One region of the Heliomicrobium undosum genome, then DNA from elsewhere that is predicted to be linked to it. Evidence: riboswitches for the same ligand, from Rfam matches in the RefSeq annotation. Region 1 holds a riboswitch; each other region holds the start of a gene.
The links. A riboswitch is a leader RNA that binds a small molecule or an ion and turns the genes downstream of it on or off. The one in region 1 is predicted to bind cobalamin.

Region 1 (4,196 bases):
CGGTTAATTTCCAATTGCAGGCGGGCCCGTTCCAGGCTGGCCTTGTTGACATCGACGCCGGCGTTGGCCGCGTCGAGACGGGCCTGGATGTCGGCGTTGTCCAGTTCCAGCAGGATGTCGCCGGCGTTCACCCGCTGCCCTACTTCGGCGTTGATATGGGCGACCTTGCCCTGACCTTTCGGAACCAGTTTCAATTCTTCTTTCGCCGCCAGTGCGCCGCTGAAGGTCAGCACGTTCGACAGGTCGGCCCGCTCGGCTTTTACGACCGTGACCGCCTGGGTCGTCGCCTCCGGGGCTGCCGGTTCGGGCGTTTTTCCGCAGCCTGTCCCCGCCGCCAGCAGGGTGACGGCGAGCAGGCCGACGCTGATTCGTTTTTTCACCGTAAAAATCCTCCTCCGCCAAATGCAAATGATGCTTTCATTGACAGCCGGTCTCAATCGGCCTAATATTTATCTTAGGTGCTAAAATATTTAGCGACTAAGACGTTATCATCGTAAGGGAGAGGACAAGAACTGTCAAGGGAAGAAGCAGTGAAAGAGCAGCACTTAAATTCCATCAAAGACTTGCTGGAGGTCTTTTTCTACAATGTGAAATGCGCCGCCCAGGATATCGGTCCGGAATACAATCTGGCCGACGGGCAGATCTTTCTATTATATATTTTATGGAAGTCGGGGACATGCAAGGCTACCTTTCTTGCCGATCAGATCGGCATCACCTCCGGCGCCGTCACCGGTATGATGGACAAACTGGCCGGCATGGGCCTGATCACGCGGGAGCGGTCGGAAAAGGACCGGCGTGTCGTTATGGTCACCCTGACCGGTGAGGGATTGAAAACGATCCAAGCGGTCCAGGACGCCCGTTTTGAACGGCTGAAGGGCCAGTTGCGGGAACTCTCCGGCGCAGAACTGGCGCAGGCGGTGGCGGCCTTTGAGAAGATGAACGGTGTGCTGAAGCCTTGTGTGCGGGGAAGCGGCGCGGCAGTGGGTTGATGTGGTTGCAGATGATAGACGCTCCAGACGATGCGGATGTTACAGGTCTTATAGATATTACAGAGGGAAAAGGATTCGTTTTAAAGATGGCTGGGTGAGGGATACTACGGCCGGAACTTTTAAGGTGGTGACCGATATGGGTAAGGGAAGAAAGCTGGACAAGTTGCAAGATACAGCGGAGAAGACACCACAGGATCACAAAACGAACGAAAAGGGCAACCGTCCGTCCACCGGCATCGTACTGGCCGGTCTGGGCGTGCTGGTTGCCCTTTTCGGGAGTTTAACCGCCGGTGGTTTTATGGTTATTGCCGGGCTTGCCGTGCATGGGATTCAGCGTTACTTGGCGCAAAAGGCGGAAGAGGCGGGTGACGGATCGCAAAAGTCGATGAACAAGCGGAAGCAGTGATATTGACAGGATGATTTCTCCCCGAAAGGGAAGATCATCAAAAACTCAATCGGGCTGAGAAACGATGTTGATGTCGCTGTTACATTGGAGGTGACTGCGATGAAAAGCCATCACCTGGAATCCAACCATCTTTTAAGTGTAGTCTAACTTTCTAACCGGAATGTATATCTTTATTAAAATTTAGGACCATAGCTTCTTGTATAGCAGGAAAAAACAATTACTTGTCGAACTAAGTAAAAATTTGCAAGTGAAAACAAGGCTGGTGGTACTGATGTTCGACGTTAAAGAACAGAGTAAACGGTGTGTTTACGAACTGGTTGAAAAGATAAGTTTAACTGAAACGGGTGCGGAAGCGCGACATATTCTTGAAGTTGAGGGTCAAAACTATACCGTTGAAGATTTTTTGGCAGTAATGAGTGCTCTTAATTCGAATGGAAGCGAGAAGATTCAATGAATGACCTTTTCCAGAGTACTGATTTGTCGAGTGAATCGAATCAATTAATCCTTGTCATTGAAGATAAAGGTGCTGAAATTACTCCCCAATTAGTAAAGTCACTAACCGATGACATGATACAAGTCATCGCCAAGTATATTGAAATTGACCGTTCAAAAGTCAAGGTCAATTTGGCTACGGAACAGAGTTTAAAAAAGATTGTCATTTACATTCCAATTCTAAATATTCGTCGTGGAAAATGACTTTCTGACGGCTACCATCGAGATTCATACTAGACATCATAAATAAGCAAATTACGTCAAGAGAACAACGCCCGTAAATAAGTCGATGACAGTGTGTTGGGTATTGCCTTCAATGAGATAATTCTCTTATAATACAAGTAAACTACATCCTTTCGTTCCAGGTGCCCCTCCGGGGGAGAATAGGGAACCGGGTGTGATTCCCGGACGGTCCCGCCACTGTGACGAGGAGCCCTGCGCAGGATGCCACTGGGAAACCGGGAAGGCGCGTGGCGGCGATGAATCGAAGTCAGGAGACCTGCCTGTAACGGTGCGATTCATGAATGATGGCAAAGTTCATGGTTTCTTTGTTGTTGCCTCGGCAACGGTGAAGAGGCTATGGACTTTTTTCTTTTCCCACAGGAAATTGCAGGTCCCAGCAATGGAGGAGGTGAAATACCATGGGTTACGGGGGACGCGATGTGGAAGTGGTCTCTCTTTCCTCTGAACAGTGTTTGGTGGTGGCCTGCGACTCTTGCGGCGCCATCGGAGATAAGGAATTTGACGCCGTTCAGGTTTCTCCTTATATCGTAGGGATTTTCACCACGCGTGTCGCCTTGATGGAGGTCCTGGCAACAGGCGCTGAACCGGTTGCGCTGACAGTGACCGTCGCGAACGAACCCTTTCCCACCGGCGGCGAGGTGATTGCCGGTGTTCGCGATGAACTGGCCACTATCGGAAAGCGTGACCTGCCGATGGTCATCAGCACCGAAAAAAACATTCCCACAGGACAGACCGGCGTCGGGATCACCGTTGTCGGCGCAGTGGAGAAAGAGCGCCTGCGTGTGGGCCGTTCGCGACCCGGTGATTGTGTCTACAGTCTGGGGTGGCCCAAAGTGGGGGACGAGGTGGTGGTCGATGACGGCAAGGCGATCGCCCTGGCCGATCATGTGCGGGCGCTGCTGGCCCACCCCGGTGTCCATGAGGTGATCCCTGTCGGTTCAAAGGGGATCCGGGCGGAAGCGGAAAACCTTGCGGGGGCTGTTCATTGCCGGATCCGTGAGTGGCAGGCCAGCGCCGGCCTTGATCTGGAAAAATCGGCCGGTCCGTCCACCTGCCTCGTCTTTACCTCCGGGCCGGAACCGCCGGAGATCGCCGGCGCGCCCATTCACTATCTTGGCAGGTTGTCGGAAAGCGACGGCTGAAGCGATAAAAAAGCAAAGGAGGTCTGCCTCAATGAGCAACATGCCGATGCAATACAATGAAGCGCGCCCTTCTTGGAAGAGCGTCCGGGGGATCGCGCTGATGGGCGTCCTCATCGCCTTGAGCGCCGTAGGGGCGATGGTTAAAATTCCAAGTCCTGTCGGCACGATCGGCCTCGATTCGGCTCCTGGGTTCTTTGCCGCCCTGGCCCTCGGCGCCACAGGCGGGATGATCGTCATCACCCTGGGTCACCTGCTGACGGCTATGGTCGTCGGCTTTCCGCTCACCCTGCCTGTCCATTTCTTCATCGCTTTGCAGATGGCGATGTGGGCATACGCCTTCCGCTGGATGAATGAACGGTTTGGCTTGACGGCGGCCTTCGTCGCCGGTGTGTTCTTAAACGGCGTCGTCTCATCATTGACGATGCTCCTGTTAGGGGGCTGGGGAGCGGTCATGGCCGTGATGCCCTTTTTGGTAGCCGGTTCCGCCGTCAATGTGGGATTGGCGGCAGCCGCCTATCGAGGAATGAAGGGAATATCCTATAGGTAACCGCTCCTGTTCGAACTGTTTTTTGTATGTAACCGACATAGGCCCAACCTTTGATACCTGTAGCCGCAGTCAGAGCAGACTGCGGTTCTTTCTTTTGCTGCAGCCATTTGCTTGCTTCGCTCGATCGCGCGCTTGTGTTATGATGAAATGAACAATGCGCCCTGGAGAAAGTGAAAATACGCAATAGGAAGGTCGTGCAGTCGAACCATTGAATCCCTTTTATAAGTTGATCCTGACGCCGCTAATCTGGGCGACCAATTTTGTGATGGGGCGGCTGCTTGTCGTTGCCATCCCGGCCTTTGCCCTATCGAGCATCCGCTTCGCCATCGCCGCCCTGATCATGTTGCCGCTGGCCCTCCGCACACACCCCTTTCGGC
Region 2 (4,196 bases), on a different contig from region 1:
ATGATCTTTTCCTGGCCGGGCCGGAAGGCGTCATATCCGAAATGCCGCTTCAGCAATGTCCGGGCCTGTTGCAACATGCGAGTCACTCCATATCGGTGAGTGTCCATTAAAGGACATTCGTCTTTTTTCATGAACCTTTCATGAACCTTTATCGTTCTCTTTTTCGACACGATAGGCAGGTGCTCCTGCTTTCTGGAAATGAATGGGAAGAAGGAGTCTTGACGTTCCTCTCCCCCCATACTACACTTAAAGATATTTCCGAACCCTTGTGAAAAAGCGATGACGGAGTCTCTTCATCGGCTTTAAAAAAGGGCCTGGGTTTGCGGATGACAAAATGGAGTCGGTCAACATGCAGATTATCTTCGTCCGTCACGGGCAAACGGACGAAAACATCATACCGCTCGGGGCGCGCTTCACCATCGATACCTTTAATGCCATGATGGCCGGTTCCCCGTCGACGGTGCGGCTCAACGCGACAGGGATTCATCAGGTCGAGGCGGTGGCTCGCCGGCTGAAGCCGGTCCCGGTATTGGTGGCGAGTCATTTTCAGCGCGCCCAGGAGACGGCGGCCATCCTGGCAAAGTCCTGGGGCGCTGAGGTCGTCACCCTGGAAAGCCTGGGCGAGATCGTCCTGGCCAAATTCCCGGGGCGGGGCGCTCGACGTGAGATTCCTTTCTGGCTGCTCATCGCCATGACCGTCTGGCGTCACGCCTGGCCCTTTACAGAGGGAGAGGAGACGTTGTACCAGGCTTTCCGGCGCGCCCGGACTGCCTGGGCGCAGCTGCTGGAACTCGCGTCAGAGCGGGGTCCTATCGTCGTGATCTCCCACCAGGGCTTTTTGCGGATCCTCCTGTGGTATCTCCGGTTTCAACGCGGTTGCCGGGTGCGAAAAAAAGACCTGTCTAATGGAGGCGTCTCCATTGTGGAGGTGGAGGAAACGGCCAGGGGCGCAGGCAGCGACAGGGCATTTGAACCGGCAGGGGCAGGAACGATGCAAGGGCGTCGCTTCATGTTGCCGCAAGAGGAAGAACCGGCCGATGAAGCCGCTGCCGCGGTGGAAAACGTCGCGACGGTGGAAGCCATCGCTGTATTGGGCAGGGACCTGAGATGAACAGTTTGGCGGTGGCTGTGGGCGGTTTTCTGGGCGCGATGGCCCGCTTTTTGATGGGAACCTGGCTGACGCCCTTGACCGAACAGACCGGTTTCCCCTGGGGCACTTTGACGATCAACCTGTTGGGCGCTTTCGCGCTCGCCTTTTTTTTGACCCTGGCCCTGGAGCGGGTGAAGGTCAATCCGGCGATGCGAATCGGTTTTTCAACGGGGTTCCTTGGCGCTTTTACGACTTTTTCCACCTTCGCTTTGGAGAGCCTTCGCTTGCTGGAGGCGGGGCAAGCGCTTCTGGCAGCCGTCTACTTGCTGTCCAGCCTCACTTTGGGATTGAGCGTCACCGCGCTCGGCGTGCGCATCGCGCGCGCCGTCAAGGTGAAGGGGGCGGCTGCGCTGGAGGTGGAGCGATGACGATTTGGGCGTTCCTTTCGATCGGCGCCGGCGGCGCGCTCGGGGCGCTGGCGCGTTACGGCGTCGGGGTGGCCGTATCTAGACGGTCTTCGCTGGCCTATCCGCCGTCCACCTTCTTCATCAACATCGCTGGGGCCTTTTTGCTCGGACTGTCGGCGGCCCACGCGGCGCATAGCCCCGGCTCGGCTTGGGTCGAAAAATACGTCTTTCAGATCGGCTTTCTGGGCGCTTTCACCACCTTTTCCACCTTCACATTGGAGGCCTTCCGGATGATCGAGGACGGTGAATGGTTCCGTTGCGGCCTCTATGTCGGCGGCAGCGCCGTCATCGGGTTACTAGCCTGCGCTTTGGGCTATTACGCCCTATGACGAAGTGTTTTTAGCCCCGTCAGGTCCCGTTGATATTCTTTTGCAACAACTATCTTTACAGGCCGCCATTTCGCGATTAAGATAATAAGCGCAACCACTCAATTACATAGTCACGTTCACAGGTGCCCGTGAGGGAGAATAGGGAACCGGGTGAGAATCCCGGGCGGTCCCGCCGCTGTATGGGGGAGCCTGCTGCAAGATGCCACTTCGCGAGAGGGAAGGCGCAGCCGGTGAGGAACCCGAGCCAGAAGACCTGCCTGTGAACGGTCAAGGGTCTCTTTCCCGGCAAAGGAGACTCTTCGTGGGATGATGGCAAAGTCCCCGGATCCGTCTATGGATCCGGGGACTTTTTTTCTTGCCGGGCAGCCGGTGACGGCGAAGAAAAAAGGAGGCTGAACGGAGTGGAACTTACCCAGCGTGAAGCGGCCCTGCGGGGCCTGATCACACCGGCCATGGCCGAAGCGGCCGAGCGGGAGCAGGTGGAGGCCGAGGTGATCCGCCGCGGGCTGGCGGAGGGGACCATCGTCTTGCCCTTCAACCGCAGGCGGGCCGAGGGACGGCAGGCCGTCGCCTTTGGCAAGGGATTGCGCACCAAGGTCAGCGCGTCCATCGGGCTCCCCCTCGACGGCGGGTCGGAGTCGGAAGAGCGCAAGAAATTGGAGGTCGTGCTGGCAGCAGGGGCCGACGCGGTGCTCGACCTGTCCATCGGGGCCGGCGCCGACCGGGTGCGGGAACCGGATGCCCATCTGAGCGATTATTTGGCCCTCTTCCGTCGGCACGTGCTGTCCACCTCGACGAAACCTGTCGGGACGCTGCCCCAGTACGAGGTGTTCGCTTGCCGGCGCGGCGGAAAGGGAGGCGGCATCCTGGCGACGACCGTAGATGAAATGTTCGAAGCGATGGAGCGTCACGCCGCCGACGGCGTCGACTTCTTCGGCTTGCACTCGGCCATGACCTTGAAGGCGCTGGACCTGGCGCGGCGGCAGGGGCGCCTGACCCACATGGTCAGTTGGGCCGGCGCTTCTTTGGCCGGTTGGATGCTTTACCACGAACAGGAAAATCCCTTCTACCGCCACTTCGACCGGGTGCTGGACATCTGCCGGCGCTATGACGTGACCCTCAGCCTGGCTGACGGGCTGAGACCCGGCTCAGGGCACGATTCCCTCGACCGGGCGCAGGTGCAGGAGATGGTAATCCTAGGCGAGCAGGTCCGGGCGGCCCGTGACGCCGGTGTGCAGGTGATGGTCAAAGGCCCCGGCCATGCGCCCCTCCATCACTGCCGCGCGACGGTGCAGTTGCAGAAACAAATCTGCGAGGGAGCGCCTTACTTCATCTTCGGCCCCCTGGCCACCGACGCCGCCCCCGGATACGACCACATCACCTGCGCCATCGGCGCCGCCTTGGCCGCCTCCGCCGGCGCCGACTTGATCTGCTATGTCACACCGGCAGAACACGTCCGCTTCCCCACCGTCGAAGACGTCCGCACCGGCGTCATCGCCGCCCGCATCGCCGCCCATGCCGCCGACGTAGCAAAGGGGATCCCCGCCGCCGTCGAACGCGACGCCGCCCTTTCCCGAGCGCGAGGGTTGCGGGACCGGGTGACGGAGCGGAAGCTGGCGCTAGATCCGGATGCCCTGACGTCCACCGGCAGTGTTGACGCGGTGGACGCTCCTATCTCGGAGGAAGGCATTGAAGACGGAAAGGCTCCGAAGCAAGAGAGTGGCTGTCACGCTTGCGGTGATGGCTGTTCCCGCCGAGTGCTGGCGGAGTACTTCGGTGCTCCGATTGAGTACTGCTAGGCACATAAAGGATGCGAACAAAAAATGAGGGTATCTGAAAAAGGCTGACTGATAAAAAAGTCGACTGAAAAAAAGCGATTTGCCTGAGTGCTATTGCCATTTCACGAATAGGTAAGTCCTGGGTGTATTGGCGCAGCGAGCGGTTTGGGCGGAGCGGCGTGATGAGCGCAGGTTGCGGAGCGGAAAAGCGCGCCATGGACATGCAGAAAAGCCCTAGAGGTTTGGCGCGCCCGCGCAGCAACCCAGCGAACAGCCGCGGAGCCCTTAGCGAGCGGAGCCAATACACCCCGACTTACCGCAAATGCAACGTTGCGACTAACTTTTAGCAGCGACACTTCAATAGGCGATGTTAGCAAACCCAAGCCGAACATAACGAAGGAGGAACCCCCCATGACCAAACTGACCCAAGCCGAATTCGCCCGCAACGGCATCATCACCGCCCAGATGGAATACGTCGCCCGCCGCGAAAACGTCTCCCCCGAAACGATCCGCCGTGCTATCGCTGAAGGAA
Region 3 (4,196 bases), on a different contig from region 1:
TCGTGTATGGGTAACGGAGGCGGAAGCAAAGAATAGGGACAAGGAACGGGACAAAGGGGGAGGCCGCATGGAGCGTCGAGACCTCCATTGTGAAACTTGCTTGTATGCCGATCGTGTCGGGGATTGTCTTCCCTGCAATGAATGCACCGACGGAAGCGAATACGAGTCGTCGATAGAAAAGGAAATGGACTGAGGGAGAAAGTAAGGAAACCTTGAAACATCCCCCGTGATAGGACTAGAATGAGAGTTGGCAATATGTGAATACGGGGGAGATACATAGCATGTTTGAATGGAAACCGGCTCGCCGGATGGCTAGCCTATCATCTGCCATGTTTTCGCGCATGGATGCGCTCCGGCAAGAGGTAGAGTCAGGCGGCGTTGATGTCATCAACCTCGGTATCGGCAGCCCTGATCGCCCCCCGGCTCCCCATGTCCGGCAAGCGCTCATGGATGCGCTGGCCCGAGACGACGCCTACGGCTATGCTTTAACGGACGGGCTGATCGAGTTCAAAAGCGCCGTCGCCGATTGGTACCGGGAACGGTTCAGCGTCAACCTCGATCCGAAGACAGAGGTCCTCTCCCTGATGGGCTCCCAGGACGGCCTCGGCCATCTTGGTCTCGCGCTGCTCGATCCCGGTGATATCGCCCTTGTCCCTGATCCGGGATACCCGATCTATACGGCGGGCGTCCTTCTCGCCGAAGGTGTCCCCTATCCGCTTCCGTTGGAACGGGAGCGTGACTATCTGCCCGATCTGGACGCCGTTCCGGAAGACATCCTCCGCCGGGCCAAACTGATGATCCTGAATTACCCGAGCAACCCCGTCGCAGCGACGGCGGAGCTAGACTTTTTTACCCGTGTTGTCAATTTCGCCCGCCGCAACAACATCATTGTGCTCCACGACATCGCCTATTCGGAATTGGCCTATGATGGCTACCGACCAGTCAGCTTCCTGCAGGCGCCTGGCGCCAAAGAGGTGGGTATCGAGTTCCATTCTGTATCCAAGTCCTATAACCTGGCTGGGTGTCGTCTGGGTATGGCGGTCGGCAACCGGGAGGTTCTGGCCGTTTTGGCCAATCTGAAGTCCAATATTGACTATGGCGTCTTCAAGGCGGTCCAATGGGCGGCCGTGGCGGCCTTGCGGGGACCCCAGGCGATCGTCGAGGAAAACGCCGGGGCCTACCAGCGCCGGCGCGATGTTCTCGTCGACGGCTTGGCCCGCATCGGCTGGCAGATGGATAAGCCGAAGGCCTCCATGTTCGTCTGGGCGCCTGTGCCCGAAGGGTTTGCCTCCTCCTTCGCCTTTGCCGAGGAACTCTTGCGTGAAACGGGTGTGCTCGTCGTCCCAGGCAACGCCTTTGGGGAGCGCGGCGAGGGGTATGTGCGCATCGCCCTGGTTGTCCCTGAAGCGCGATTGGAAAAGGCCGTCGAACGGATCGCCAAGCGATATCGTTTCGGCGGTTGAGCCAAGTCTATCTTTACGATCGATCGACGTCTCTCTTGTGGGATAGTTCGCCTGCCTTTGACATAAAATGGTGATAAGACACAGGCAGGAGGGCGGGACCCATGGGAGAAGGAAATCGCGAATCGCTGGAAGCGCTGAAGGACGAAGTGGATTACCTGCGCTCACGGCTGAATCAGTTGAGACTCAGTCGCCGTGTGTTGATGGCATTGCTGGAGACGGTGGACAGTGAACGGCGGGATGCGATCGCACGCCTCGAGGCGGAAAACCGCCGCCTGCGGCGATCTCGGCGAAGTGATGTCGAAAAACTGTCCCTGATCCGCAGTGACGACAGAAAAGTTCTTTGGATTTGCAGGAATGATTCAAAAGACGGCGAATAATTTTATGTATCACATTACGCATATTCGGGGCAGGCGTCACGTATGACGCAGGGAAGTCGGTGCGAATCCGACGCGGTGCCGCCACTGTGACGGGGAGGGCGCTTCTAAGGCCACCGGGGAACCGGGAAGGCGAAGCGTTCCGATGAGCCTGAGCCAGGAGACCTGACTGCCCCCACCGCGAGAACCCGCGCGCTACGGGGGAGGTGACCGGACCGGGGAATGGTCTTTTGATTCCCCAGGTTTGCATTTGTGTCAAATCCCACACCTTGCTGAGGGGGTGGGATTTTTTATGTGCGGGGAGAGTGGGAACAACTGCGAAAAGGCTATACGACGGGATCCTGCGCCGCCGCTGCGGCCAAGGCGGCGACAGGTTTCCTCTATGGAACACTTGGAACACTCGCCGAGACACCAAACGAAGCAACAGAGATTCCCGCTGCTTCAACGTTGCAAGAATCACTGCCGGTGGATATCCCGCTGCCCTATGACGGACGGCTGATCGTCAAGGCGGAACGCATCGATGAGCACGAGCCCTCTGTCAATGGAAACGGGGGAGTTACCTACCAGGTAATCAAGGATGGGGGCGATGACCCCGATGCGACCCACGGCATGGCGATCCGCGTCACTGCCCTGCCTGCGCCGGAAGGGATCCACATCGACGGGGGGCTGGGCGTCGGCCGGGTGACCAAGCCTGGCTTGGCCGTGCCGGTGGGGGAAGCGGCCATCAATCCGACGCCCCGCGCCATGATCACAGCCGCCGTCAAGGAAGCGCTGCCGCCCGGCAAGGGGGTTCGCCTCACCGTCTGGGCGCCGGAAGGAGAGCGGGTCGGACCTTCGACATTGAACCCTCACCTGGGCGTCGTCGGCGGCATCTCCATTCTTGGAACAACAGGCATCGTCAATCCCATGTCAGAAGAGGCGTTCAAACATAGCCTTGAGCCGCAGATCGATATCGCGCTGGCTGCCGGACACCGGACCCTCCTGCTGACACCAGGTCACATGGGCCGGCGAGGGTTGGAGCAGCGGGGAGCGCCCGCTGACGCCATCGTGCTGACGAGCAACTTCATCGGCCATATGCTCGACGCCTGCGCCAAAAAAGGTGTCCAGGAGATCCTGCTCTGGGGCCATGTGGGGAAGCTGGTCAAAGTCGCCGGCGGCATCTTCCACACCCACAGCAAGGTTGCCGACGGGCGCAGGGAGATCATCGCCGCCCACGCAGCCGTCTGCGGCTTGCCCTTGGAACTCGTCCAAGCGGTGCTGGAGGCCAACACAGCGGAAGCGGCGGTGGAACTGCTGCATCGAGCTGGCCGTCTTGACTTGTTCGACCACCTGGCCGAGGTGGCCGCCGAAAAAGCAGCCCAACGTTTTCGCGGAACTGTTTCGGTCATATTCACAGATTTGAAGGGAGAACCGCTAGGGTGGAGTCGCCATGCAACGCTTCCGGGATTCGACCGGGATTTCCGGTCACTGTCATCGGCATCGGTCCCGGCACAGAAGAATATTTGACACCAGCGGCGCTGCGGGCGGTGGAGGAGGCCGATGTTCTCGTCGGGGGGCCTCGCGCGCTGGCGCTCTTCGCCGGTTACAACAAGCCGGGACGGATCATCGACCGTCGTCTCGATAACCTTATCGACTATATCGCCTCCGAACGGCTATCGCGGCGTCTTGCCGTTCTCGTCTCCGGAGACCCCGGCTATTACAGCCTGTTGCCCCGTCTGATCCGTTCTCTCGGCGACGAACCGATCAAGGTCATCCCCGGTTTGAGTTCCCTGCAGATGGCCTTTGCCCGCCTCAAGCTCCCTTGGCAGGAGGCTGCCTGGAAGAGCATGCATGGCCGTCCTATGGAGGATGCCCTCGAAGCTCTCCGGCATCCGGGGTGGGTAGCCTTCCTGACCGATCCCGACCACACGCCGGAAGCGGTGGCCGCCTACCTGGATGCACAGGGGGAGGGGGAACGGCGCGCCTATGTGACGCGCAACCTTGGTTATGACGATGAGTCGGTCGAGGCTGGCACTGTACATACATTTGCACTTGTGAAAACAGGAGCGTATCAGCCGTCCCTGTTGATCGTCGAGGGGGGCTTTGACGTCGAATCGCACGGCAAAGAGAATGCCGGATCGAACAGCCAGACAGAGACGATTCTGGGCGTCCAGCCGGCGAAGGGTCCACTTTTAATGACAAATGTCGGCTTGCCGGATGATGCCTTCATCCGCGGCCAGGTCCCCATGACCAAGTCGGATATCCGGGCGCTCACCCTGGTCCGGGCGCAGGTCGGTCCGGGGGACATCGTCTGGGACATTGGCGCAGGCACCGGTTCGATCAGCGTGGAAGCGGCCCTCTTGTCAAGGGGCGGACGAGT
Region 4 (4,196 bases), on a different contig from region 1:
ACATTTTTTCGACGGGCGATGATGGCGATGAACTTAAGCGAAAAACTGCAGATCTTATCGACGGCGGCTAAATACGATGTCTCCTGTTCCTCCAGCGGCAGCAACCGGGGGAGGAAGGCGGGCGCCATCGGCAGCACCGCTTCTTCCGGCATCTGCCACAGCTGGTCTGACGATGGACGCTGCATCTCCCTGCTCAAAGTCCTCTTCTCCAACGTCTGCTGTTATGACTGCTCCTTCTGTGTCAACCGCGTCTCCAACGACGTTCCCCGGGCTTCCTTTACGCCCGACGAATTGGCCGATCTGACGATCAACTTTTACCGCCGCAACTACATCGAAGGGCTCTTCCTCAGTTCCGCCATCGAGAAGGGGCCGGACCACACGATGGAGCAACTGGTGCGGACCGTCCGCAAGTTGCGTAACGAATACCGCTTTAACGGATACATCCACTTAAAGGCCATTCCTGGCGCAGACAGCCGGCTCATTGCCGAGGCCGGTTCCCTCGTCGACCGCATGAGCGTCAACATCGAACTGCCCACCAGTGAAGGCTTGCGACGCCTCGCTCCCCAGAAAAAAAAGGAAAACATCCTTAGGCCGATGGGGCAGATCACCGGCGCCATCACTCAGAACCGGGAGGAGCGACGGCAGTTTCGCCGGACGCCCGCCTTCGTCCCGGCAGGCCAGAGCACCCAACTGATCATCGGGGCGACCCCCGAATCAGACAGGCAGATTTTCACCCTCGCCGAGGGCCTCTACCGCAAGTTCCAACTGAAGCGCGTCTACTACTCGGCCTATGTCCCTGTCAGCGTCGATCCGCGCCTGCCTTCGCTGCCGGCGCCGCCCCTGTTGCGGGAGCACCGGCTCTACCAGGCCGACTGGCTGCTGCGCTTTTACGACTTTCAGGCCGATGAGATTGTCGACGCCGACAACCCAAACCTGGACCTGGAATTGGACCCCAAGACCGGCTGGGCGCTGCGCCACCTCGGCTTTTTCCCCGTCGAGATCAACCGCGCCGACTACCGCACCCTCCTGCGTGTGCCTGGCATCGGCGTCAAGTCGGCCAAGCGCATCCTCGCGGCCCGGCGGGTGGGACGGATCCAGTTTGAGCACCTAGGGCGGATGGGCGTCGTCATGAAGCGGGCGCGCTACTTCGTCACCTGCAACGGCAGGTATTACGGCGAAATCGGGCCGGATGCGGCCAGCCTCCGGCAGCAGTTGGTGATGCCGGAGCGGGGGGCGATTAAAGGAATGGCTGGCGGGGAACAGTTGACGTTATTTGGAGAAGAGATGGGGGCGGGATTGGCGATGCCGGCGCTGGAGACTCCGACTACGCTGATGCTTCCGGCAAGTCCAAAAGTCACTGCCGACACGTCATTATCACCAGGTCTTGCCTACCCGGCGCTGTTTTTGCCCGCTCCCGTTGAGGATCAGTGGTCGATGGTGACGGGGGATTTATAGGGGCCGTCGGATAAGGGGACGGCGGCCTTCGAAAAAGGGGGCGGCCATGAAGGAATTGTCCTCTTCATCGCGAACATACTAACCTGTAAACCGAATATGTCTGGGAACAGGTCACCTGTCCGGAGGACAGGTGTGAAAAGGGAAGCCGGTGCAATACCGGCGCGGTCCCGCCACTGTGAGAGGGAGGCCCCCCGTGCGATGTCACTGGCGCGATGCCGGGAAGACGCGGAGGCGGCTCATGATCTCGAGCCAGGAGACCTGCCTGTTCTGACACTGCCAGTGTACCTACGCGGATAGGGAGGTGGTCTGCTTTGCCGTTCATGCATTGCCGTCTTGGGATGCGTCACGGCCCGAGTGAACCATGACCTTAGCCGAAAGGCTGAGGTTTTTTGCGTTCCAAGGGCGGATAAGGCATTTTTTCTGTTCCTTCCTCATAGGAAAGGAATGACAACTGAATCATGCGAACAGGTCGCCGCCCGAAGGGCAGGCGTGAAAAGGGAAGTCCGGTGCAATGCCGGCGCGGTCCCGCCACTGTAAGGGTGTGATGAGGCTCTTCCATGTCACTGGCAGCATGCTGCCGGGAAGACAGAGCCCCAGATGACCCCGAGCCAGGAGACCTGCCTGTTCGTGATCACCGGTCGAACCTACGGAGGATAGGGAGGTGATGAAGGCGAAAGGCGCATTCGCAGGCGCTTGGCGTGCTGTTCATCATTCTGCCCCCAGTCGATCGGCTGGGGGTTTTTGCATGTCCGATTCATTCCATTTGTCGACTAGGCGATTTCGATCTAACTGCGCAATTCTCGCGCAACCGCCAGCGACACACAAAAGGAGGACACACCATGTTATACCCTGGCGTCACTACCGGGATTGGAAGTCTGCCTCATGGTGATGTAGAAAGCGCCATGGCGGTCATCCGCCACTTTTGCCCGGAGCTGCCCCATTGGCCCCAACTGCATCTAAAGTATGCCGGCGACAGTCTACTGGCTGCCGCGCTATCGCCTTTGCAACGGGTAGAGCTGATCACAGGAAAAACCAACGGCTATCCGGTGATCGACACAAGAGCCGATAGCTTCCCCGATGCCTTGTCCGCTTTCTATGAGGCTTACGAGAACGAGGCGGCCTGTTGGATCCACCTCCATGAAGAGTCTCCCTTTCATATCGATCAAGATAGTTACCTGGCCTTCAAATCGACGATCACCGATGCGCCTCGCCAGTGGCCTGACGTGGCCGCCCTCCAAGGTGAGATCCTCGGCCCGCTCACGCTGGCTTTGAATGTCGTCGATGGCAAAGGGCGCGCCGTGATGCATGAGCGTCTCTTATGGGATGTTCTCTGCAAGAACTGCGCCATGAACGCCGCCTGGCAGGTCAAGGACCTGCGCAGAACGGGGCATCCCGTGCTGTTGATGATCGATGAGCCGGCGATGATCGGATTTGACGATTGTGATCAGGATTCGTTAACGGCGCATGACCTGCAAAGAGGCATGGAGGAAATCATCGTGGCCATCAAACGCATGGGCGGCCTGGCCGGCATCCATGTCTGCGGGCCTGCCGATGGATCCATCCTCTTCGCCAGCGGCGCTGATGTGGTGGGATTTGACGCCTATCGCTCCATCGATACCCTTACCCGTCATATCCCGGAACTGATCGCCTTTCTCGAACGGGGCGGCTGGCTGGCCTGGGGGATCGTGCCGGTCACCGGCGCCTTTGCCCATGAAACCGCCCTTTCCCTGACGCAGCGGCTCCACCAGCAGATCGATGAGTTGACGCGCTTGGGCGTTCCGGAGGCGTTGCTCCTGCGGCAGACGGCGCTCACCCCGGCTTGCGGCGCAGGAAGTCTATCCGAGGAAGAGGCGGAAGCGGTGTACGGTCGGCTGCGCGAGGTGTCGACGCTCTGGGGTTGGTATTAATGATACCGGTGACGCCGGCGCCGGGAAGCTGGCGTGCCCTCCTCCCTGGACTGCGCGGTCGCCTCGAAAAAGAGTGCATCCTCATCGCCGCCGATACATCCTGGCGCTGTGTCAGTTCAGGCATCCTCGGCGGGGGGATCAACGAAAAACGGTTTTTTGTCAACCGGCAGGTGCACAAAGATTATGATGACCGCCAGCCGCAACGCGAGATGATCGCTTTTCTCACGGGCGCTTTCCCCGATTGCCCCATCGACCAAACGACTGCGTTGATGACAGCCGCCTGGGTCTCCCAGGCGGCTTGGATGCAGAACCGCTGCGGCGACATCGGCCTCTCCGTGGTGGTGACAGCCGGTGTGAGCAACGCCTGCGCCGCCGGTGTCACCCCCTGCTGGGAAGGGACGCCAGGAACCGGGACGATCAACATCATGGCTTTTCTGGATCATCACCTCACAGACGGGGCGCTGATCAACGCCGTGCAGACCATCACAGAAGCCAAAAGCCGGGTACTACGGGAATTGCGTATCTGTTGCGCCCAGACAGGCGACTGGGCGACCGGGACAGGGACCGACGCTGTGGTGGTGGCCGCCCGGCCTGGCGGTGAGCCGCTGGAGTATGCCGGGCCGACGACACGGCTTGGCGCCTTGCTAGCCGTCACCGCCGGCGCAGCCGTGCGGCAGGCTGTTCAAGCCTACTTGAGCGCAACAGGCCGCCGCGAGCCGAAAGCGAAGGAAGCGAAGCAAACGAAGGAAAGGACATAAACGGGATTCAGGCAAAAACACAGGGTCGAAAACACAGCTAGATGAACGAAAGGATGGATGGTTTTGCATCCCTTTT

Region 2: linked by a shared signal. The riboswitch ahead of thiC (phosphomethylpyrimidine synthase ThiC) and the one ahead of GTO91_RS08975 (AIR synthase related protein) in region 1 are both predicted to bind cobalamin.
Region 3: linked by a shared signal. The riboswitch ahead of cbiD (cobalt-precorrin-5B (C(1))-methyltransferase CbiD) and the one ahead of GTO91_RS08975 (AIR synthase related protein) in region 1 are both predicted to bind cobalamin.
Region 4: linked by a shared signal. The riboswitch ahead of GTO91_RS14725 (uroporphyrinogen decarboxylase/cobalamine-independent methonine synthase family protein) and the one ahead of GTO91_RS08975 (AIR synthase related protein) in region 1 are both predicted to bind cobalamin.

The regions. Positions count from the first base shown of each region.
Region 1 is NZ_WXEY01000007.1:155,546-159,741, forward strand. Features, by position in the region: gene GTO91_RS08950 (efflux RND transporter periplasmic adaptor subunit) at 1-380, opposite strand, end outside; gene GTO91_RS08955 (MarR family transcriptional regulator) at 531-989, shown strand; gene GTO91_RS08960 (hypothetical protein) at 1,126-1,395, shown strand; gene GTO91_RS08965 (hypothetical protein) at 1,592-1,849, shown strand; gene GTO91_RS08970 (cell division topological specificity factor MinE) at 1,846-2,091, shown strand; cobalamin riboswitch at 2,234-2,408, shown strand; gene GTO91_RS08975 (AIR synthase related protein) at 2,529-3,272, shown strand; gene GTO91_RS08980 (ECF transporter S component) at 3,304-3,819, shown strand; gene GTO91_RS08985 (DMT family transporter) at 4,028-4,196, shown strand, end outside.
Region 2 is NZ_WXEY01000003.1:158,583-162,778, forward strand. Features, by position in the region: gene recQ (DNA helicase RecQ) at 1-77, opposite strand, end outside; gene GTO91_RS04530 (histidine phosphatase family protein) at 350-1,111, shown strand; gene crcB (fluoride efflux transporter CrcB) at 1,108-1,518, shown strand; gene GTO91_RS04540 (fluoride efflux transporter FluC) at 1,515-1,886, shown strand; cobalamin riboswitch at 1,990-2,161, shown strand; gene thiC (phosphomethylpyrimidine synthase ThiC) at 2,288-3,685, shown strand; gene bzaB (B12 lower ligand biosynthesis ThiC-like protein BzaB) at 4,076-4,196, shown strand, end outside.
Region 3 is NZ_WXEY01000002.1:27,248-31,443, forward strand. Features, by position in the region: gene GTO91_RS02155 (LL-diaminopimelate aminotransferase) at 282-1,463, shown strand; gene GTO91_RS02160 (hypothetical protein) at 1,565-1,840, shown strand; cobalamin riboswitch at 1,854-2,025, shown strand; gene cbiD (cobalt-precorrin-5B (C(1))-methyltransferase CbiD) at 2,132-3,343, shown strand; gene cbiE (precorrin-6y C5,15-methyltransferase (decarboxylating) subunit CbiE) at 3,256-4,196, shown strand, end outside.
Region 4 is NZ_WXEY01000022.1:31,779-35,974, forward strand. Features, by position in the region: gene GTO91_RS14720 (putative DNA modification/repair radical SAM protein) at 28-1,455, shown strand; cobalamin riboswitch at 1,547-1,735, shown strand; cobalamin riboswitch at 1,905-2,094, shown strand; gene GTO91_RS14725 (uroporphyrinogen decarboxylase/cobalamine-independent methonine synthase family protein) at 2,295-3,362, shown strand; gene GTO91_RS14730 (adenosylcobinamide amidohydrolase) at 3,362-4,120, shown strand; gene GTO91_RS14735 (S-layer homology domain-containing protein) at 4,184-4,196, shown strand, end outside.